2 linked regions of the Catalinimonas alkaloidigena genome follow. The protein of the gene in region 1 interacts with the protein of each later gene in a pairwise test. Links are inferred from orthologs where the notes say so. Each region holds a gene or a part of one and is shown on either strand. Other genes may lie near its edges. The genes, in order: BLR44_RS01495 and BLR44_RS16255.

Region 1 (11,561 bases):
CCTTTTTTCGGGCGCTTGAGTTCAAGTCCGGTGAACATCAATGTTAGAAGCTATGTTACAATTTTGTCTTTAATCAACTAAAAAATCTTTACGAAATGAAATTCTTTATAGGATTTCGAAAAGAACGGCGCTGAGAAGGAGCGCATTACTGGCGCCGCCCGGCAGATTTCGGCTGCGGTGCCTTTCCCACATTTGCGTAATTTTGTACGTAGACCTTGTCTACAGAGACCCGAATCAGATCCTATTTCCGGAAATTGAAAGCGTATGTTTGATAGCCTTAGTACGAAACTGGATTATGCCATTAAATCGCTGAAGGGCGAAGGCAAAATCACCGAGATTAACGTTGCCACGACCGTAAAGGAAATCCGCCGCGCGCTGGTGGATGCGGACGTAAACTATAAGGTGGCCAAATCGGTCACCGACAAAATCAAAGACGAAGCCCTGGGGCAGGATGTGCTGATCGCGGTCAAGCCGGGACAGCTGATGGTCAAGATCGTAGCCGACGAACTCACCAACCTGATGGGCGGCACCAAAGTCGACATCAACCTGACAGGCGAGCCCGCCGTGGTGTTGGTGGCAGGGTTGCAGGGATCGGGGAAGACCACTTTCTCCGGCAAGCTGGGCTACCTGCTGAAAAAACAAAACCGCAACGTGCTGTTGGTGGCGTGCGACATTTACCGTCCGGCAGCCATCGATCAGCTCAAAGTTCTGGGCGAACAGGCGGGCGTTGAAGTGTATGCCGAACCGGAGAACCGGAACGCCGTTGAGATTGCGCGCAATGCCATCGCGTACGCCAAAGAACAGCGCAAGAAGGTAGTTATTGTCGATACGGCCGGGCGTCTGGCCATCGATGAGCAGATGATGCGCGAAATTGCCGAGGTGAAAAAAGCCATCCAGCCGACCGAGACGCTGTTTGTTGTCGACTCCATGACCGGGCAGGACGCCGTCAATACGGCGAAAGCCTTTAACGAGCGCCTGAACTTCGACGGCGTTGTGCTCACCAAACTCGACGGTGACTCGCGTGGTGGGGCGGCCCTTTCGATTCGGACGGTGGTGGAGAAACCGATCAAGTACATCGGGACGGGCGAAAAGCTCGACGCCATCGACGTGTTCCACCCCGACCGGATGGCGCAGCGGATTCTGGGCATGGGCGACGTTATCTCGCTGGTAGAACGCGCGCAACAAAACTTCGACGAAGAAGAGGCCCGTCGCCTGCAAAAGAAGATCCGGAAGAACCAGTTTGACTTCAACGATTTCTTGTCGCAACTGGAGCAGATCAAAAAAATGGGTTCGCTAAAAGACCTGGTCGGCATGATTCCCGGTGTAGGAAAAATGGTGAAAGACATGGACATCAGCGACGATGCCTTCAAGCCCATCGAAGCGATCATCCGGTCCATGACTCCCTACGAACGGGCCAATCCAGTCGTACTGAACGGCAGCCGGCGTCGACGGATCGCCGACGGGAGCGGCACGTCGATTCAGGAGGTAAACAACCTTCTGAAGCAGTTTGAAGAGATGCGTAAGATGATGAAGGCCATGAACAACATGGGCGGCAAAGGCGGAATGCCCGTGCCCAATGCCATGCGCCGGTAAGATCGAGTTTTTAGTGTTGCTAGAACAGAAAGGCCCCTTGCGGGCCTTTTTTTATGGCGTCGTGTAAAGGAGGCAGAAAAATTATTTATGTAATATTTTTAGAAAAATTTGATAATTGCCTCGCTCTTGTAGTATATTTGATGTTGAGATGCAACTACAAGAAACTTTCCCAACCCTGCTTCTTGAAATCGTGCCAAAAAAGTTATATTTTTTCGCACGATTTAGTAATATTTTATAACATTGTATATTAATAACAATTTATATAAGATTAGCCACCCTTTTTGCATAGAGTCACGTTACCATACGTTGTGATTCCGTTTAGGGCCTTCTGGCGCATTCTGATATTTAGTTTCGGTCGATTTCGGGCACTGATCAGCCTTCTGTCAAGGACTGTCTCATGCGTTCCATAAACTTCTGTGTCCTTCATGTCTAACCCATCAATCATCACAGCCGATGATCTACAAATTGAAATTGAAAAACTCCGATAAAAGCGTGTTGCTGTCGGCGGAGGCTTACGATTACATTGCCAATCATTTGTATCTGCGTGAGCTTAACTTCCTTCAAAACCTTCGCCTCCATTCCAACGGCTACGCTTTTTTCCAGAAGAACCATCCTACCAAAGACGGTGGCTATCGCAACGAGACCATCTACCTGCACCGCTTCATCGCCGAGAAGTTTGTCGAAAAGCCCGAATCTGACTCCCGCCTATTTGTGAAGATCAAGAACGGTAATCCACTCGATTGTCGGCTGTCAAATCTGGAGTGGGTGCCTTTCTCGCGCGTAATCCGCGGCACCAGCAAAACCCGCAGCAAAACGGGCTACCGGGGCGTGCACAAAGAGCACAACCGCTACCGGGCCGTCTTGTACGATCACGGCACTCGTTACGATCTGGGGTATTTCGACTCGGCCGAAGAAGCCGCCGAAGCCTACAATAAAAAGTCGGAGGAGCTGTTTGGGAAAACCCGCAGTCTGAACAAAATCAAGCGCGTTCCTAGCGAGAAATAAATTACTCCCTCGGTTTACAGACCTTTTTGAGCCTTTCCCCGGGTCATGTGTTTACACTCGGAGAAAGGCTTTGTACGTTTGTGCCGCTTCGGTGCAGCTGCCTCAAGGGCTAGGCACCGCGCCTTTTCTGCCTATATTTGCCCACTGCAATGCAAAAACGATTGATTCTCGATCAGCACCGGCTGCAAATCACCATCAGCCGTCTGTGTCAGCAGCTGGTAGAAGAACACGGTGATTTTTCCAATTCGGTGCTGCTGGGCATGCAACCCCGGGGCATTTTCCTGGCGGAGCGGCTGGCGCGTCGGTTGCGCGAAATGCTGCAACGCGAGGTGCTGCTGGGCCACCTGGATGCCACTTTTCATCGCGACGACTTCCGGCGGCGCGATTCGCCGTTGCGTCCCAACGCCACGCGTGTTCCCTTTGTCATCGAAAGCAAGAAGGTCGTTCTGGTCGACGACGTGCTGTTTACCGGCCGGACCGTACGCGCTGCCCTCGACGCGATGATGGCCTTTGGCCGTCCGCAGAAAGTAGAGCTGCTGGTGCTGATTGACCGGAAATACGGTCGTGACCTGCCCATCGAAGCAAATTATGTGGGCCTCTCGGTCAACTCTCTGCAAAGCCAGCGTGTGCAGGTGGAGTGGGGAACGCCCGGAGCGGAAGAAGACCACGTCTGGTTAGTCGATCAATAAACCTATCGCGCAACGTAACTTATGTCGCAACTCAGTGTCCCGCACCTGCTTGGCATCAAAAACATCACCCCGGAGGATATTCACCTGATTTTTGAGACGGCCGATAATTTCAAGGAAGTGCTGAACCGGCCGATCCGAAAAGTGCCTTCGCTTCGCGATATCACCATCGCCAACGTCTTCTTCGAAAATTCGACCCGCACGCGTCTTTCGTTCGAACTGGCCGAGAAGCGCCTTTCGGCCGATACCATCAACTTCGCCTCTTCATCCAGTTCGGTCAAAAAAGGCGAAACGCTGCTCGATACGGTCAACAACATTCTGGCCATGAAGGTCGACATGATTGTGATGCGGCACAGCAGCCCGGGAGCGCCTCATTTTTTGGCGCGTCACATCAAAGCCAACATCATCAACGCCGGCGACGGCACGCACGAGCACCCCACACAGGCCTTGCTCGATGCCTACTCGATTCGCGAGCGGCTGGGAGACGTGGCCGGGAAGAAAGTTGTGATTGTCGGCGACATTCTGCATTCGCGCGTGGCGCTGTCCAACATCTTTGCGTTGAAAAAGCTGGGAGCGGACGTGATGGTCTGCGGCCCGCCTACCCTGATGCCCCGCTTCATCGGCGAACTAGGCGTGCGGGTGGAGTCCGATCTGCTGACGGCCCTGCGCTGGTGCGATGTCGCCAACATTTTGCGAATCCAGCTGGAACGGCAGCAGATGCACTATTTCCCCTCACTGCGCGAATACGCCATGTACTACGGCGTCAACCGCCACGTGCTGCGGCAACTGGACAAGGAAATTACGATCATGCACCCGGGACCGATTAACCGGGGGGTAGAACTGAGTAGCGACGTGGCCGACTCGGAGCATGCCATCATTCTGGGGCAGGTCGAAAACGGCGTGGCCATCCGGATGGCCGTCCTCTATTTGTTGGCAGGCAATGCGTAAGCGCTCGCGTGCGACCGGTCGTGCCTGCAAGGGAAGAAAGCCGGAACGCGCCGCGGGGAACCGATAGCATAAATTCTGCATTCTGTTCGTTGGCACGATAGAAACTAGAGAAAGATCGGTGATAAGATTTTTGATAAAAACGGCGCTGCTGTGTGCGTTGGGATTGGCCCAGGTGGCGCACGCGCAGGTGTACGAGTGCGAAGAACTACTTTTTCCGCGGCAGGCCGGCAACCGTCTCTACGGCTACATCAACCTGCTGGGCGAGTGGCGGGTCGATCCCGTTTTTGTGAAGGCGGGCGCTTTTCAGGGACGCTATGCGGTGGTGATGCAGGGCAAGCGCTACGGCGTATTGAATTGCGACGGCATTTTGGTAGTGCCGGCCGACTTTGACGAAATCTTGAATTTTTCGGAAGGAGCGGGGTGGGTCCGGCGCGATAAGCTGTGGGGCCTGGTCGACGACCGGGGGCGCATGCTGGTGCCGTTGGCCTTCAGCGAGGTCAAACCGGTGGCGCCGCTGCATCCGTTGCACTGGGTCAAGCGTGACGACAAATGGGGGCTGTTCGACAAGGTACAGCGGAAATTTATCGTACAACCCAAGTACGCCGCCGTGCAGGTGCTCTCGGACGAATCGTCGTTGGTGCGACTCGAAAACGACTTTGGACTGCTGCACCACAACGGCAGTTTCATTCTGCCTTTCGGCATTCGGGAAGTGAGCCGGATCGAGCAAAACGTGTTTTCGTTTCGGGAGGGCGACCACTATGGTGCTTTCGATGTGCTGGGGAACGTTATTCTGTTACCCGACTACGATACCATCGCGATGCGCGACGTCAACATTCTTTTCAAGCAAAAGGGGCTGTACGGCATGACGACCTACCGCGGACAGAAAATTGTTCCGGCAGAATACCAGGCCATCGGCGACTACCACAATGGCCTCGCCCCCGTCCAAAAAGGAGGGAAGTGGGGATACCTGACCACGGCGGGCAAGTTGGTCGTACCGTTGCAGTACGAGGCCGTCCAGCCCTTCTGGAACGGCAACATGGTAGTAAAGGAAAAAGGCAAATGGGGCATCCTCCGTCCAAACGGCAAGTGGCAGGTCGAGCCTGTTTACGATACCATCGCCCGAAATTATCCGCAGCATAACTTTTACGCGGCCCGGCGGAGCGGTACCTGGCAACTACTTGATCTACAAGGCCGACTTCTCAGTGACGAGAAGTTCGTGGCGATCGAGCTTTCCGATCCGGCCAATTTTCTGCGTGTGCGGCAAGGGCAACAGTGGGCGTTCTTCAACAAAGAAACGCATCGTTACATCGGGTCCGAACGCTACGAACAGGTTCGTGCGCTGCAACACGGTGCTGCCTTCGCGCGCCAGCGGGGCAAGTGGGGCGCGGTCGATACGCTGGGCCGGTGGGCGGTGCCGCCGCAGTACGACAGCCTTCGGTACGTGGTGTTTCCGGCACGTACACTGTTCCAGGTCCAGAAGGGCAAGGAGTGGGGCGTGGTAGAGGCCGGGGGAAATGCCGTAGTGCCCGTGGCGTACGAGCGCATCGTGCCCGTAGAAGAAGACTTGCTGTTGAAAGTGAAACAAGCGGGCGCGTGGGGGGTGCTTCGGGCGCATGGCGAGCCGGTACTTCCTCCGGCGTACGCATTTATGAGCAACGGAGAAGATCAGCCGACGTGGCCCGCCTGGCCGGCCGTGGTCGCACGCAAAGAGAAGTGGGGATTGTTGAGCGAACAGGGTACGGAAGTAGTCAAGCCTAAATACGGACCCATTCAGGCGCTCGGGGAAGGGTGGTACGCCTGGGAAGAGAAAGGCAAGTTAGGCCTTCTGTCGGCCAAAGGCGAAGAAGCACTGCCGCCGACTTACCTGGAAATTCGCCATTTTGAACACAATTGGGCCGCCGCCAAACGTCCCGAAGGGTGGGGCTTTATCAACCAGCGGGGTAATCCGGCCACCGAATTCGTCTACGAGGAAGTGACAGATTTCAACGGCACCTCGGCGTACGTCAAACGCAATGGCAAGTGGGGGGCCATCAACCGGCAGGGAAAATACCTGCTGCCGCTGGAGTACAGCGGCTACCACATTTTGCCGGACGGCACCCGCCGGTTGTACAAGTAAGGCATTCCTCATCAGGCGACTGGGGCGCACCGAAAACTGCTGGCGCGTGTTCTGATCTTGAAACGCGCTCGTCTCCCTTGCGGCCTTTTTCTGTACTTTTGTTTTAACCAACCATTGCTTTCCAGCCATGTATTATAATTCCATCGTTGAGACCATCGGCAACACACCGCTGGTGAAACTCAACAAGTTAAACCGGGGCATTGCCGGAACCATCCTCGTAAAAGTAGAATACTTCAACCCCGGCAATTCGGTGAAAGACCGGATGGCGCTGAAAATGATTGAAGATGCCGAAAAAGCGGGCATCCTGAAACCGGGGGGCACCATCATCGAAGGCACGTCTGGTAATACGGGCATGGGCCTCGCCCTGACGGCCATTGCCAAAGGGTATCGCTGCATCTTCACGATGTCCGACAAACAATCGCAGGAGAAAATCAACATTCTGCGGGCCGTAGGGGCAGAAGTCGTGGTATGTCCAACGAATGTGGCCCCCGACGATCCGCGGTCCTATTATTCCGTGGCGCGGAAACTGAATCAGGACATTCCCAATTCGTTCTACCCCAATCAGTACGACAACATGTCGAACTCGGCGGCGCACTACGAAACCACTGGCCCGGAAATCTGGTCGCAGACCGAAGGGCGCATCACGCACTTCGCGGCGGGAGTGGGCACTGGCGGCACCATGTGTGGCGTGGCCAAATACCTGAAAGAGCAAAATCCTGAGGTATTTACCCTGGGCATCGATACCTACGGCTCGGTGTTCAAGAAATACAAGGAGACGAATGTGTTCGACGAGAACGAAGTGTACCCCTACATGACGGAGGGCATCGGGGAAGACATTCTGCCGAAAAACGTGGATTTCAGCCTGATCGACGAGTTTGTGAAGGTGACCGACAAAGACGGCGCGGTAATGACCCGTCGGCTGGCGCGCGAAGAGGGGCTGTTTGTGGGGTGGTCGTGTGGTTCGGCGGTGCACGGTGCGCTGGAGTGGGCGCAGGATCATCTGAAAGAGGGCGACACCATGGTCATTATTCTGCCTGACCACGGTACGCGTTACCTCAACAAGATCTACAACGACAACTGGATGAAGGACCACGGTTTTCTGGAAGCGCGTGAGTTTTCCACGGCCAAGGACATCATCCGTCACCGCAATGGCGACAGCCGCCTGATGACGGTACCGGCTTCCGGGAAGGTGCTGGAGGCCATTCGGTTGTTAAACAAAGAGGGCATTTCGCAGATTCCGGTCATGGACGAGCAGCAGCACATTGTGGGCAGCCTAACCGATAGCAAGGTGCTGCATCACCTTATCGAAAATCCGGAAATCAAAGACCGGGAAGTGCGCGAAATTATGGACCCGCCGTTCAAGTTTGTTGCCCTGGACAGCACGGTCGATGTGCTTTCGTCGTTGATCGACAAGGAAAACAAAGCCCTGTTGGTGCGCGACGAAGTCAACCGGATTCACATCATCACCCAGGCAGATCTGTTGCTGGCTGCCACGAACTGATAAGTAAGCAAAGCAAAAGCATAAAAAAGGCGCCGCTCTACAGCGGCGCCTTTTTTATGTCTTAATCGGAGCTCTTTACTTGCCGCTCTTCTCCGCAGCACGCTTCCGGCTCTTCTTTTGTTTGGTAGGGGTCGCGCTCTTTTCGATCTGGATGGGCTCGTTTGTCATCGACGACTCGATGCGATTTCCCTCCATGTCGAGTTCTACCACCTCGTAGCCGAGTTTTTCCAGGCCGGCTTTGACGTTCTGTTTGTCGCCTACCACCAGGATGTTCATCTTCTCAGGTTGTAGGTGTTTTTTCGCCAGGGCATCGATTTCGGCTTTGGTGATGCTTTGCAGGATTTTCGCCTGTTCTTTCACGTAATCCTTATCGAGGTTGTACTTGATGATCCGCCCCAGAAAACCAGCCTTTTGGTAAGGCGTTTCGTAATCCAGTGCGTCACGCTGTCCGATGGAACTTTTCATGAAGGCCAGTTCCTCGGGCGTAATGCCGTTGGTGTGGTAATCCTTGATCTCCTTCATAAATTCTACCACCGAGCTATCCGTCGCATCGGCGCGCACTCCGGCCGAAGCGGTGAAAGGCCCCTGCAATTCCGACCCGCTGAAGTACGAACGCGCTCCGTAGGTCCAGCCTTTGTCTTCGCGCAGGTTCAAGTTGATACGGCTGTTAAAAGCTCCTCCGAGTGGGTAGTTCATCAACGTAGCTTTGTAATACTCGCCGGTAGCGTCGTAGGGAAGGGCCAGGTAGCCCATCCGGATTTGCGACTGCGGTGCCTGTTCTTTGTCTACCAGATAGATGCGTGTTTTGTCGATGGCCGGCGTCTCGCTGAACGTGACGGCAGGCACCGGCTTGGCGGCCCAGGATTCCAGAAACGCCATGGCCGGTTTGGCTTCGCTTTCGGTCAGATCACCCACCACCACGGCATAGCTGTTGGCGGCTGAGAAGTACTGGTTGTAAAACGCTTTGACGTCGTCGAGTGTGATGTTTTCTACCGTTTCGGTAGTGCCGATGGCCGGAATGGACCGAATGCTACGCTCGCCGAACAGCAATCGGTCGTACACCTTGCTGGCAATCACTTCGGGTTGATTGTTCTGAAACGCAATGGCCTCGATCTGCTGCTTTTTCAGGCGGGCAAAATCGTCGGCATCGAAGCGAGGATGGAACATGCGCTCGGCTGCCAGCGCTAACGTGGGCTGCAGGTTTTTCTTGAGCGATTGGATGTAGACGGTCATGGCTTCGTCGCCGGCATTGACGCTGACGCTGCTGCCCAGTTTTTCCAGTTCGGAGGCAAACGCTTCGGCGGTGTATTTTTCCGACCCTTCGTTCATCATGTCAGCCGTCAGGGCGGCAATACCGGCTTTGCCGGGATCGGACGCCGACAGGTAGTGCCCACCCGGAATGGTGATGGCGATGGTTACGGTCGGAATCTCGTTGTTTTCCGTACCGATCACCTTGATATCATTCCGGAGCTTGGCATTCCAGATGTCCGGCACTTTGACCAGCGGATTCGGGCCGGGCTTAGGGCGCATGGCCCGATCGAACGAATCTTTGGCCTTGTTGTACGTCAGCCCATCGTATCCGTAATCGGGAGCCTGGTAACCCTTTTCCGATACCGTATAATTGTCAGCCTGCGCAATAGACGCCGTATCGCCTTTGGGCACCACACTCAGAATCACGGCATGTTTGCCCTTTACGTACTGGTTGTAGACGCGCATGACGTCGGCCGTGGTAACAGCCGTGTAGGCTTTCAACTCGTCGGCGATGTAGTTCGGATCATCCTGAAAAGTTTGATACGCCGCCAGTTGTGAGACTTTGCCTCGGACACTGGCCAGCCCGTTGATCAGGCGTGCTTCCGCCTGGGCTACAAAACGCTGGACGTCTTCTTCCGTAGGACCGCGTTGCTCAAACTCCTTCAGCGATTCGCGCACGATGGCTTCCGCGCTGGAAAGCGGTACGCCGGGGAAACTGATGACCGTCAGGTCCAGTTCGCCGCCGAGTTCCGAAGTGGGATGGCTGGCGTTGGCCTGCAGCGCTTTCTGAGGCTTTTCCAGGTTCTTATAGAAAAGCGAATTCTTGCCACCGCCCAGAATATCGGCGAGGCAGTCGAGGGCTGGTTCGTCGGGGTGATGACGCGGTACCGTGGGGAAGACTATTTGCAACAGCGGAAAACGCACGTTGTCTTCGTACGACACGTACCGGTCTTTTTCCAGAACAGGTGCGGGCAGGGTAACCGCTTCTACCTCAGGCCCAGCGGGAATCGAACCGAAATATTTCTCGGCCAGCGTCACGACTTGTTTTGGCTCTACATCGCCGCCGACGGTTAACGTGGCGTTGTTAGGGCCGTACCAACGCAGGAAGAAGTTTTTCAGGTCGTTTACGTCGCTGCGGTCCAGGTCTTCCAGGTAACCGATGGTCAGCCAGGAATAAGGGTGTCCGTAAGGATACAGGGCGCGTGCAACGTATTCGCGTACTAGCCCGTAGGGGCGGTTGTCGTAATTTTGGCCGCGTTCGTTTTTCACCGTAGCGCGCTGAATCTCAAACTTTTTCTGCGTGACAGCGTCCAGCAGAAAACCCATGCGGTCGGCTTCGAGCCAAAGCGCGGTTTCCAGTTGGTTAGTCGGGACCGTCTCGAAATAGTTGGTGCGGTCGCGGTTGGTGGACCCGTTCAGGGTGCCTCCCGATTCAGTCACGATTTTGAAATGTTCTTCGTCGGCCACGTGGTCGGAGCCCTGAAACATCATGTGCTCAAAAAAGTGGGCAAAGCCGGATTTGCCGATCTCTTCGCGCGCCGAACCTACGTGATACGTGACGTCCACATGAACAACAGGGTCGGAATGATCTTCGTGAACGATGAGCGTCAGTCCGTTGGATAGTTTGTACTTTTCAAACGGAATAACCAATTCATCGCCCTGCCTGGTTACCTTTTCAACCAACTTCGCCTGGCCGAAAGAGGATGCACTGGCCAAGAGGGCGAGGGCAAACACTGCGAGGGTTCGTTTAAGCATAGGAGTAGGAGATGGTGAAATAAATCAGATAAAAACAACAATAGCCTAACAACCCAAATTAGGACAAAAAAGATTGAGAGCGGATGATTTTTTTGACGAGCGGCCGGGGAGCAGGATTGGCCAGGTGCCATGCACTATAAAACAAAACCCCGCGATGCTCGGGCACCGCGGGGTAGAAATTGTTGCAGACTACGGGGTTGTTTAGAGGACGCTCAACAGGCGGATCTCTACTTTTCGATCCTTCTGTTTGTCCTGATCGTTCTTATAAAGTGCTTCCTGCGAAGTCTGTCCGTAGCCTTTGGCCACGATGCGTCGCCGCGGAATACCCCGGTCGTTGAAGTATTTCAGTACCGCACGGGCCCGCTCGTTAGAAAGGCGCAGGTTGTGCTCACGGTCTCCGGTCGCATCGGCATATCCCGAAATTTCGATCTTCAGGCTCGGGTTTTTCTTGAGTTGTGCCACCAGTGGATCGAGCTGCTTGGCAAATTCGGCTTGCAGGTCAGATTTGTTAACGGCAAAGTAAACCTTCGTGACGTCTACCTGCACCGGTTTCGGGTCGGAAGAAGCGGTTACCGGCTTCGGCGAAGACTTGGTCGCGTCGAGGGCTAGCGGCTTGCCGCTTTTAGCATCTTCGTAATAGAATTCGCCTGAAGCCACCTGAATCTCCGGCGCGTTTTCCATCGGTACCTCGCCGGTCGGGTTGGTC
Region 2 (11,506 bases), on another replicon or contig:
GCCCGGTTCGTGAAGGTGATTCACAACGGCGTGACAATCCACGAGAATGTGGAAGTGACCGGGCCGACGCGCTCTGCCGCTTTCGAAGACGAACAGCCGACGGGGCCGCTCATGATTCAGGGCGACCACGGGCCGGTGGCGATTCGCAACCTCCGTTACAAAGCGTACGGCACCGAGCCGGTGACGCTCAAGGGCATGAAGCTAAGCACGTACGACGGGGAAGGCTTTAAATCCATCGCGCAGATGGTAGCACAAAAACCGAAGGCGCAACAGGACATTCCGTTTCTGGAACATGCCGCCTCGGGTAGTAAGGAGAACTTCGGCGGGAAGATTGCCGGCACGTTGCACCTGCCGACCTCGGGTACCTACGTGCTCAGCCTGAACCTGAAGTGGTTGCCGCCCGAAGTAAACCTGGAACGGCTGAACGGCGCGGGCCAATTGAAAATCGACGGGAAAGAAGTCTTGTCGCTCGACGGCAGCGAAGGCGGTACGGCCCTGACGACCCTGGACCTGCAATCCGGCGACCATCCGCTCGAACTGGCCTACTACAAAAACTTTGGGTTCTGGTACGCGCGCAGCACCGACATCACGCTGGCGGTGGAAGGGCCGGGCGTGCCGTACACGATTTTGAACGCACCCGTCCGTGCGGCCGAACCCGTGGGCGAAATCGAAGTGGAGCCGGCGGGCCGCCCGACGATGCTCCGCAGTTTTATGAACCACAACGGAACCAAGCGGACGCACGTCATCTCGGTCGGCGAACCGGGCGGTGCCAATTACGCGATGGATCTGCAATACGGCGAGTTGCTGCAATTCTGGCGGGGCGATTTTCTGGAGACAACGCTGATGTGGTACGGGCGGGGCGAAACCCAACTGGCGGTGCCGCAGGGCAGCGTGATCGAGCTGGCCGGACAACCCTCGGTGGCGATGCTGGCCGATCAGAATGCGACCTGGCCCGACTCGAACGACACATACAAGTACCTAGGCTACGACGTGACGAAAGCCGGTCGTCCGGTCTTCAAGTACGCCCTCGACAATGCGGAAATCCACGAATCGTTCGAACCGGCCGACGACGGAAAGAAACTGGTCCACGCGCTGGAAGTCACGGGCGGGGGCGACGGGCTACCCCTCTGGTGCCGCCTCTCGGAAGGGAAGACGATCACGAAGCTGCCAAACGGCCTCTACGCCGTGAACGACAAGGAATACTTTATTGAAATTCAGGGCTCAGAAACGCCGGTGCTGCGCACCACCGCCCGAAATACGCAGGAGTTGCTGCTGCCGATCAAAGGAGGCCCGGTCAAGTACGCCATCGTCTGGTAAGAGGTACTGTCCATGAAAAAACTCATCATTTGCATAGGGCTCACCTGCCTCTGGAGTTGTTCGTCTGGTTCGCAGAACACCGAATCGGACGAATTTGAAGCAACCGAAGAAGAGACGGCTTTTGAGGAGTATGTCAATTCATTGACCCCGGTACCCTTGCCATTTACCACACATTCCATGGAAGGTGAATTGCCCGTTTTCTCTCCTAAGTTTAACAAAGAAGCGTTTGCTCAATACAAAAATCAATACGCGGAGGCACCGGTAGGGATACTCTTCAAAAACGATGCGTCCGTTGCGATCATGCACTATGGTGCAGGCGAATTCGGCAGTGTGCCCACGATCGTCACCTACGATTGGGAAGGCCATAAACTCGACTCGCTGATGCCTTATGAGAAAAGTGCCCTGGACCTGGGCTACGAAGCTGTGGAGTACGTCACCTTTCAGGATGACCACACCTTCTTCGTGGCAGATTCGGTCAAACGGTGGACGATCAACGAAGACGGAAGCGACATCGTGAAAGGTACCCTGCAGCTAACGACCGATACGGTCTGGTACGAGATTGAGGAAGGCGGACAGATCAAAAAAATAAACAAACCGTCCGAGTTGTAATCTCGGGCGATATCAACACCATCACTCATGTTTTTAACTTTTTCCAGAAAGCAATTTTTTCTCCTGATGGCCTGCGTGGGGCTTGGGCTACAGGTCGCGCAGGCGCAGCCGGACGCCAACTTTACGCCCGACAAGGAAGACGACTATTACAAGCTCATTACCCTGCCCATTCCCGAAGACGTGGTGCTGGAAGTGGGGGGGATGGTCACGCTGCCCGACGGCAGCATCGCCATCTGCACCCGCCGGGGCGAGGTCTGGATCGTCTCCAATCCCGCCATTTCCGGCAGCGATCGGCCCACCTTCAAGCGCTTTGCCTACGGCCTGCACGAGCCGCTGGGCCTGAACTACAAAGACGGTGACCTGTACGTGACGCAGCGCAGCGAACTGACGCGCCTGCGCGATAACGACGGCGACGGGCAGGCCGACGCCTACGACAAAATTGTCTCCTGGCCGCTGTCGGGCAACTACCACGAGTATTCGTACGGGCCGCTGTTTATGCCCGACGGCACCATGATCGAAGCGCTCAACCTGGGGTGGAGCAACAGCCTGGGCCACGGCGTCAGTCTGGCCGAATGGCGGGGCTGGATGTTGCAGGTGACCCCCGATGGGGAGATGACCCCGTTTGCAGCGGGTTTTCGTTCCCCCTCCGGGTTTGGACTCAACGCGGCGGGCGATCTGTTCTATACCGAAAACCAGGGTGACTGGGTCGGGTCAGGCCGCATCACCCACGTAGAAAAAGGCGACTTTGTCGGCAACGCCGAAGGCCTGAAATGGTCGTCGCTGCCGGGATCGACCGTGAGCCTGACCCCCGACGACATTCCCGATTCCGGGCGCCCGCTCTACGACGTGGCGAAGGAAGTTCCTGGTCTGAAACCACCGGCCATCTGGGTGCCCCACGGCATCCTGGGCATTTCGACGTCGGGCATCCTCAACAACGACACGAAGGGCAAGTTCGGGCCGTTCGACGACCAGTTGTTCGTCGGTGATCAGGGACAAAGCATGGTGACGCGCGTCTCGCTGGAGAAGGTGAAGGGCGTCTACCAGGGTGTGGTCTTTCCGTTCCGCGAAGGCTTTGCCTCGGGCATCTTGCGGCTGGTCTGGGGCCACGACGGGGCTCTGTATGCCGGGCAAACGAGCCGGGGTTGGGCGGCGGTGGGCAAAGCGCCCTACGCTCTGCAACGGCTGGTCTGGACGGGCCGCATGCCGTTCGAAATGAAGACCGTGCGCGCCACGCCCGACGGCTTCGAGATCGAATACACCCAGCCGGTCGACAAAAAAGTAGCGGGAAATCCGGCGTCCTACAAGATCACCGGCTTCACCTACAAGTACCAGGCGCAGTACGGCAGTCCCGTCATCAACAACGCCAACTGCCCGATCGTCGGAATTCAGGTATCGGACGATGGCCTGAAGGCACGCTTGGTGGTCGACAGCCTGCGGCTCGGCTACATCCACGAAATCACCGCCGAAGGGGTGCGCTCGACCGAAGGAAAAGCCTTGCTACACAACGTGGGCTACTACACCCTGAACCAGCAACCCGACGGCCCGAAGCTGGACCGCACGCAATTCGCCGCCGCACACCAGCATAACGCCGCGGCAATGGGGTCGGCCTCTGCCAAAACCACTACGTCCGGTACCGTGCGTAAACCTGCTGCCTCCGCCTCAAAACCGGCGACCAAACCTGCTGCCAAGCGCGTGACCAAACTGCCGGCCGGGTGGGGCGAACCCGAGTTCACGATCACGATGGGCACCAAACCCGGCCTCAAATTCACGCCCGAACAGTTTCAGGTGAAGGCCGGTAGCAAGGTGCGGGTGGTGTTCCAGAACGACGACGACATGCTGCACAACTTCGTGGTGGTGCTGCCGGGAACGGCCATCGAAGTGGGCGAAATGGCGATGAAGCTGGGCCTGGAAGGGCAACAGAAAAATTACATTCCGTCAACGGACAAGGTGCTGTATCACACCAACCTGTTGCAACCCAATACCTCCGAAACGATCTACTTCGTCGCGCCCGAAAAGCCGGGCGACTACACCTACGAGTGCTCCGTGCCGGGACACTTCTACTCCATGCAGGGCACAATGAAAGTAGTGAAGTGAGAAGAGTTTAGAGTTTAAGGTTCAAAGTTAAAAGTTGAGCGTTTGAAGAGTTGGCTTACCATGTTGAGCAATTTGAAATCTGCCATCTGCCATTTGTAATCCACAAGATCTCCTCCCTATGAAATCCTCTTTGCTTAGTCTCACGCTGTTGGGCAGTTTCTGGCTCGGCAGCGCTACCACCCTGGGGCAGGCGTCGGATTATCCGATTCAGCCGGTTCCGTTTACGGACGTGCACGTCGACGATCCGTTCTGGTCACCGCGGATCGAGAAGAACCGCACCGAGACCATTCCCGCCTCCTTTGCCCGCATCGAGAGCACCGGTCGGCTGAAGAATTTCGACATGGCCGCCAAAGGCGAAGGGAAGTTCTGTACCACCTACACGTTCGACGACACCGACATTTACAAAACCATCGAAGGGGCTTCCTTCTCGATGGCGGTTCATCCCGACCCTCAACTCGATGCCTACGTCGATTCGCTGATCGGGGTGGTGAAGGCGGCGCAGGAACCGGACGGCTACCTCTACACCGCCCGGACCATCGACCCGGCGAACCCGCACAAATGGGCGGGACCGGAGCGTTGGGTGCTGGAGCACGAAAACAGTCACGAGCTCTACAATTCCGGCCACCTGTTCGAAGCGGCGGCAGCACACTACCAGGCCACCGGCAAACGAAACTTACTGGACATCGCCCTGAAAAACGCCGACCTGTTGTTGGATGTGTTCGGACCGAACAAACGCCACGTCGCGCCCGGTCACGAGGTGGTGGAGATGGGCCTCGTGAAGCTGTACCGCCTCACGGGACGTGAAAAGTACCTGGACCTGGCGAAATTCTTCATCGACGAGCGTGGCAAGCGGGAGTACGACGAGAACAGCCCTGACCCGTGGAAGAACGGGAAGTACTGGCAGGACGCCACGCCCGTCGTGGACGAAGATGAAGCCGTCGGGCACGCCGTGCGGGCGATGTATCTCTACGCCGCGGTGGCCGATGTGGCGGCACTGACCGGCGACGAAGCCTACACAACGGCCGTGGACCGGATCTGGGACAACATGGTCGGGAAGAAAATTTACGTGCAGGGTGGCATTGGGGCGGTGCCGTCGGGCGAACGCTTCGGCGAAAACTACGACCTGCCTAACCACTCGGCCTACAACGAGACGTGCGCGGCCATCGGCAATGTCTACTGGAACCACCGCATGTTTCTGCTGCACGGCGACGCCAAGTACATGGACGTGCTGGAAAAGGTGCTCTACAACGGCATGATCTCGGGCGTAGGGATGGACGGCAAGACGTTTTTCTACACCAACGCCATGCAGATCACCGACCACTACCAGCACCACGACCTGGAGCGCGAGCGGTCCGGCTGGTTCGTCTGCTCGTGTTGCCCCACCAACGTCACGCGCTTCATGCCTTCCATTCCGGGCTACGTCTACGCGAAGCGCAACGACGATCTCTACGTCAACCTGTTCATCAACGGCTCGGCCGATGTGGACGTCAAAGGGAAGTCCGTTACCATCACGCAGGAAAACAACTATCCGTGGGACGGAGGGTTGGCCTTTACGCTGAAGCCGCGTTCGTCGACCGAGTTCAACCTGAAGATCCGCATCCCCGGCTGGGTGCAGAACGAAGCCCTTCCATCCGACCTGTACCGATTCGAAGGGAACTCGGATGCAAAACCCGAAATCAACGTCAACGGCCAGGCGGTCGATTACACCATGGACAAAGGCTACGCCGTGCTGAGCCGGAAGTGGAAACGGAACGACAAGGTGGAGGTCATGCTGCCGATGGACGTGCGGCGGGTGGTGGCGAACGAACAGGTGGAAGCCGACCGCGGCAAGGTGGCGATCCAGCGCGGCCCCCTGATCTACTGCGCCGAGTGGAAAGACAACGACGGCCAGGCCAGCAACATCCTCCTGCCCGAACAAGTAGAATTCACCCCTACCTTCGAGTCCTCGCTTCTGAACGGCGTCACGGTGCTGGAAGGGCAGGCGCCCAAGGTCGAGGTGATCGACAACGGCCTGGGCCTGAAAACCGAAACCAAACCCGTCCGGCTGATTCCGTACTACGCGTGGGCCAACCGCGGACCGGGCGAGATGCAGATCTGGTTTCCCGAGAAAGTGACGGGCGTGGAATTGTTCGCGGAAGAGAGTAAGTAACCGTCTTCATGTATACTCTTGCACAGCCACCGTGTCTCCGATGCGGTGGCTGATTTTTATCGCCCCAGGAGGTACTCCTTAGGCTGATGATGTGAGAAGCAAGCCGGGTGGGGGATTTTGCTTTTCATCAAACCCCGAGAGAACACATCCGACTTCTTCTGCGTTAACAAAGCACCATTTCACCTTGGGAAGAGGCAAAATCCGTAATTTGGCCCGGTTTCTTCCCGTTGCATGAAGGTGCCGGGTGATAGCTTCTCAATTTCCTGCGGTATGGATGCCCAATTTCTAAAGAAAATTTACGCCACCCACCAGGTGTGCACCACGTGCCCGTCGCCCGCCGATGTGGCTTCCTTCTTCGATACGTTGCTTGGCGCGCTCTTCGCCGACTTCACGCAGTTGGCGCATCTGTCGGAAGCGGAGTTTGCCACGCTGATCGACAAATTGCAGAAAGACCTGGATCGCCTTCTGCAACAGACGCCGCAGGCTGCGCAGGTATCGGACGTGACGCAGGCATTTTTCGAGGCTGTACCGGCCCTGTACGACACGCTGCAAGACGACGTGACCGGCATTTTTTCGGGCGATCCGGCAGCGACCAACCGCAGTCAGGTAATTCGGACCTATCCGGGTTTTTATGCCATTGCGGCCTATCGGTTCGCGCATCAGTTGTATTTGCTGGGGGTTGAAGACCTGCCGCGCATCATCACGGAATACGCCCACAGCAAAACCGGCATCGACATCCATCCGTCGGCCCAGATCGGGACGCACTTTTGCATCGACCACGGCACCGGTATTGTGATCGGCGAAACGGCCGTCATCGGCAACCACGTCAAGATTTACCAGAACGTCACGCTGGGGGCGCTGAGCGTCAACAAAGCCGATGCGGCCGTAAAACGTCACCCCACCATCGAAGACCACGTGGTGATCTACGCGGGCGCGACGATTCTGGGGGGCAATACGGTGATCGGGCACCACAGCGTGATCGGTGGGAACGTCTGGCTGACACGCAGCGTGACGCCGCACTCCAAAATCTACTACCAGGCCAAAATGTACAACGACGTGACGCAGGACACTGACCTGATCATTTTCAAGACCAGTTAAAGGAGTTTAAAGTTCAAAGCTCAAAGCTCAAAGTTTGAAACGACGCTGTTTCTTAACTCATCACTTTTAACTCATAACTCTTCCTACGCTCTGTGCCCTGCGCCTATTCACTCATTCAGTCATTCTCTCATTCCCCCATTCCCTATGAAACTCGCCGACCTGATCGGAAATACCCCGCTGGTGGAACTGCAAGTCATTCCTGTCAAGAAAAACGTTACGCTTTTGGGCAAACTGGAAGGGAACAACCCCGGCGGAAGCGTAAAAGACCGGGCGGCTTACGGGATGATCAAGGGCGCGTTGGACCGGGGGGAAATCAAGGTAGGCGACCCACTGGTGGAAGCGACCAGCGGCAATACGGGCATTGCGCTCGCGATGATCGCCCGCATCCTGGGCCTGGACATGACGCTCATCATGCCCGACAACTCCACCCGCGAGCGGGTGCTGGCGATGGAGGCCTACGGCGCCAAGGTCGTCCTGACGCCCGCCGCCCAAACCATTGAATACTCGCGGGAACTGGCCGAACAGATGGCACGCGACGAAGGCTACTTCATGCTGAATCAGTTTGCCAACGCCGATAACTACGCCGCCCACTACCGCACCACCGGCCCCGAAATCTGGCGCGATACCGACGGGCAGGTGACGCATTTTGTGTCGGCGATGGGCACGACGGGCACCATCATGGGTGTGTCGCGTTACCTGAAAGAACAAAATCCGGCGGTGCAGATCGTAGGGACGCAACCCACCGACGGGTCGTGCATTCCCGGCATCCGGCGCTGGAGCCCCGACTATTTACCCAAGATTTTTGAGCCGGATCGTGTCGATCGGGTAATCGACGTACGCGAAGAAGATGCCCGGACGTACACCAAACGCCTGGCGAAGGAAGAGGGCATTCTGGCGGGCATGAGCAGTGGGGGCGCGCTTTACGCGGCTCTGCAAATCGCGAACGAAATCGACCAGGGCGTAATCGTTTTCATCGTCTGTGACCGGGGCGACCGCTACCTCAGCTCCGACCTGTTTACGTAAGCCAATCCCATCCCACAATGTCCCAGACCTCGCCGTCGGGGGCCGTGTACCGGTGAAACGGCACGAAGCCGACCCGGGCGTGTGCGCGCAGCGACCGTGCGTTGCGGGCGGCAATTTCCGTGACCATATACCGAAACTGCAGTTGGTACTGGGCCTGCAGGTGCGCGTACATCCGGTCGAACGCTCCCTGGCCACGCACCGGCTTTCCTACGCAGACCTGTCCGCACACGAGGTAGGTCGTATCGCCCAGCCGTTCGTTCTGAAACGAAAGCCCGTCCAGCAACTGAAACATGGGGCGCAGCACCGGAACATCGTCCCGAAATGCGGGCAGCATCGCAAGACAATAGCTGACTACCTCACCGGCGTCGTCGACGGCGACGACACTGGGCGCGGCGGCGTGCATCCGTTGTAACAACGGCAGGTCGTGCTGCACCGTGACAAAGCCCTGTTGCGCCAGTTCTTCGGACGAAAGGGCGGCCGGCAGGTTGAGGCGTTGCAAGTTCAGAATCCCCTCCAGATCCCGTTGCGTGTGTGCCAGGCGAATTTCCATGTGCTCTTAAATCTGCCGCCAAAGTAGCGGGATTTTATCCGTCGTACCGCATCCGATCACTGTTCGATTTCGCAACAGGAGCGTTCAGATCCGAACAGCTACCGGAAACGAGCGGTCGCATACCCGCCCGGAACGCCACGAAACCCCGGTTTTGATTTTTGGCAGCGGATTTGATCAGCAAAACTGGAACATATTCTCAGGCCGGTACCTCATGGCATATTTAGGCGAATTTGAAGAAATCGTGTTGCTCACCGTGGCCGCTCTCGACGGCGAGGGGTACGGCGTCAGCATCACCCGCGAAATCGAAACCCAGACGGGCCGCAGCGTGCGGCTCAACCAGGTCCACGCCGCGCTGCACCGGCTGGAAAAAAAGAGCATGGTCCGTTCGCACATGGGCGACGCCACGGCCGAGCGCGGCGGCCGCCGCAAGCGCTTGTTCGCCATTACGCTCTACGGGCAAAAGACCCTGACCGAAATCAAAGAGATCCGGCTGCACTTGTGGAGCCTGCTTCCCGGCACCTCCGGACCCGCTACCGCCACCCCCGCCGTCAGCCGATGAATATGCCATCCCACGAAAGGCCGCCCCGCCGCGCCGACCGGTTGCTGGCCTGGTTCTGTTCAGCCGACCTGCTCGAAGAGGTGCAGGGTGATCTGCACGAAGAGTTTGCTTACCAGGTCCAACGGATCGGCGAAAAACGCGCCCGCCGACGCTACTGGTGGGACGTGCTGGGCTTTATCCGACTCTTTGCTCTCCGACGAAAAACGACCGGTACGACCTCAAACCTCTCTATCGCCATGTTAAAAAACTACCTGATAATCGCCTTCCGCCATCTCCAGAAGAACCGCGTATTTACCTTCATCAACATTGCGGGTGTCGCCATCGGCATGGCGGGCTGTTTGCTCATCCTCGCCTACGTCCGGTACGAACTTAGTTACGACCGTTTCCATCCGGAGGCCGATCAGATTTATCGGGTTACGTATTTCGTTTCCCAGGGGGATCAGGAGATCGTGGCCAGTGCGGCAGCCGTTCCTGCGGTAGGGCCAGCACTCAAAAACAACTTTCCGGAAGTGAAAGACTATGCTCGGTTCTACCCGATCAATGGCATTATGACGTACCAGAAAAAGGACGGGAAGTTGGTTGCTTTTCGGGAGAAGAAGATGCAGATCGCCACGCCGTCGGCCCTGACCTTGTTTAACCTGCCGTTGGAGGAGGGTGATCCCGCGACCGCGCTGGAAGGGTTTGGGAAAGTGGTGATTTCGCAGTCGGCCGCCAAACGGTATTTCGGCGACGAAGACCCGATGGGCGAGACGCTTACTTGGCAGGATGGCGACGCCTTACAAGTGACGGGGGTGATGCGGGACCTCCCACCCAATTCGCATATCAAGTTTGATTTCCTGATTTCCTACCAGACCCTCAACGAAAAGACGGAAAATGGCTCGGAGATAGCTTGGGGACCGTACGACTTCAACACCTACGTGCTGCTTGATCCGCAGACCGATCCGGCCCAACTTCAGGCCAAATGGGATGCATGGCTGGAAAAGGAACGGCAGGAAGACTGGACGAAGTACAACGTGCGCGAAGCCTTTGTCCTCCAGCCTTTGACCGACATCCATCTCTATTCTAACCTGGTACAAGAATCAGAACCGGACGAACAGGGCAACGGACATGCGGTCTACTTTCTTCTCATCATTGCCGGCTTTATCCTGGTGATCGCGTGGATCAATTACGTGAACCTCTCAACAGCCCGCGCCATGGAACGCGCCCGCGAAGTCGGCATCCGCAAAGCGGTAGGCGCCATCCGCAACCAACTCATGGCCCAGTTCCTACTCGAAAGCGTCGTCGTTAATGTGGTGGCTACGATAGTGGCGGTGGGGATCGTCGTCGTGGCGTTGCCGCACCTGGCCACCCTGACGGGACAGCCGCTGGCGGCGCATGTTTTTACCCAACCCCAGTTCTGGCTGGTACTAGGAGCCTTGTTTCTGGTCGGTGCGCTGTTGTCAGGTTTCTACCCGGCCCTCATGCTCTCGTCGTTCCAACCCGTCAAGGTGCTCAAAGGCAAACTCACCACTTCTTCGGGTGGAACTCGGTTACGGAAAGCCTTGGTCGTGTTTCAGTTCGGGGCCTCCGTGGCGCTGATCGCCGGCACAGGGGTTGTTTTCAAGCAGATCCAGTTCATGCTCCAGCAAGACCTCGGCATTGACATTGAGCAAACCCTGGTCTTGAAAGGGGTAGGTAGTACGGATTCGACCTACACTGGGACGCTCCATGCATTCAAGGATGAAATGATACGGAAGGCCGGGGTCAGCAGCATCACGGCCGCCAGCAACGTACCCGGCGACGAAATTTTCTGGACCAATATCCTCAAGCGAATCAGCGGCGGGCCGGAGGGGATCATTACCGTTTACACCGTCGGCATCGATTACGATTACGTGCCCGCTTTCGGGTTGAAGCTGACGGCAGGGCGCAATTTTTCGCTGGATTTTCCTTCCGACAGTGGCGGCGTGTTGTTGAATGCAGCTGCCACAAAAATGTTGTTGTACGACACACCGGAAGAGGCTCTGGGCGAATGGGTGAACGTCGGTGGAGGCGACACTCTTCAGGTGGTCGGCGTACTGGCCGATTACCACCAGATGGCCCTCAAGTATACCCAAGCCCCCATCGTATT

Evidence for each region.
Region 2: the proteins of BLR44_RS01495 (region 1) and BLR44_RS16255 interact in binary tests that used the Escherichia coli proteins (3 or more experiments, as listed by UniProt). The link is inferred for Catalinimonas alkaloidigena from one-to-one orthologs.

The regions. Positions count from the first base shown.
Region 1 is NZ_FNFO01000001.1:364,506-376,066, forward strand. Bases 5,854-8,662 are described here. They hold BLR44_RS01495 (cystathionine beta-synthase), read left to right. Parts: upstream 5,854-6,475; coding sequence 6,476-7,849; downstream 7,850-8,662. Other genes in these bases: BLR44_RS01490 (WG repeat-containing protein), read left to right, coding at 5,854-6,348; BLR44_RS01500 (M16 family metallopeptidase), read right to left, coding at 7,925-8,662. Outside these bases: ffh (signal recognition particle protein), read left to right, coding at 265-1,593; BLR44_RS01475 (HNH endonuclease), read left to right, coding at 2,047-2,598; bifunctional pyr operon transcriptional regulator/uracil phosphoribosyltransferase PyrR, read left to right, coding at 2,748-3,287; BLR44_RS01485 (aspartate carbamoyltransferase catalytic subunit), read left to right, coding at 3,309-4,232; more of BLR44_RS01490, read left to right, coding at 4,363-5,853; more of BLR44_RS01500, read right to left, coding at 8,663-10,855; BLR44_RS01505 (OmpA family protein), read right to left, coding at 11,057-11,561.
Region 2 is NZ_FNFO01000006.1:171,946-183,451, reverse strand. The notes cover bases 5,600-8,353. They hold BLR44_RS16255 (serine O-acetyltransferase), read left to right. Parts: upstream 5,600-6,439; coding sequence 6,440-7,267; downstream 7,268-8,353. Other genes in these bases: BLR44_RS16245 (GNAT family N-acetyltransferase), read right to left, coding at 8,283-8,353; cysM (cysteine synthase CysM), read left to right, coding at 7,412-8,290; BLR44_RS16260 (glycoside hydrolase family 127 protein), read left to right, coding at 5,600-6,169. In the rest of the region: BLR44_RS16275 (3-keto-disaccharide hydrolase), read left to right, coding at 1-1,317; BLR44_RS16270 (hypothetical protein), read left to right, coding at 1,330-1,926; BLR44_RS16265 (plastocyanin/azurin family copper-binding protein), read left to right, coding at 1,954-4,020; more of BLR44_RS16260, read left to right, coding at 4,139-5,599; more of BLR44_RS16245, read right to left, coding at 8,354-8,840; BLR44_RS16240 (PadR family transcriptional regulator), read left to right, coding at 9,052-9,399; BLR44_RS16235 (ABC transporter permease), read left to right, coding at 9,396-11,506.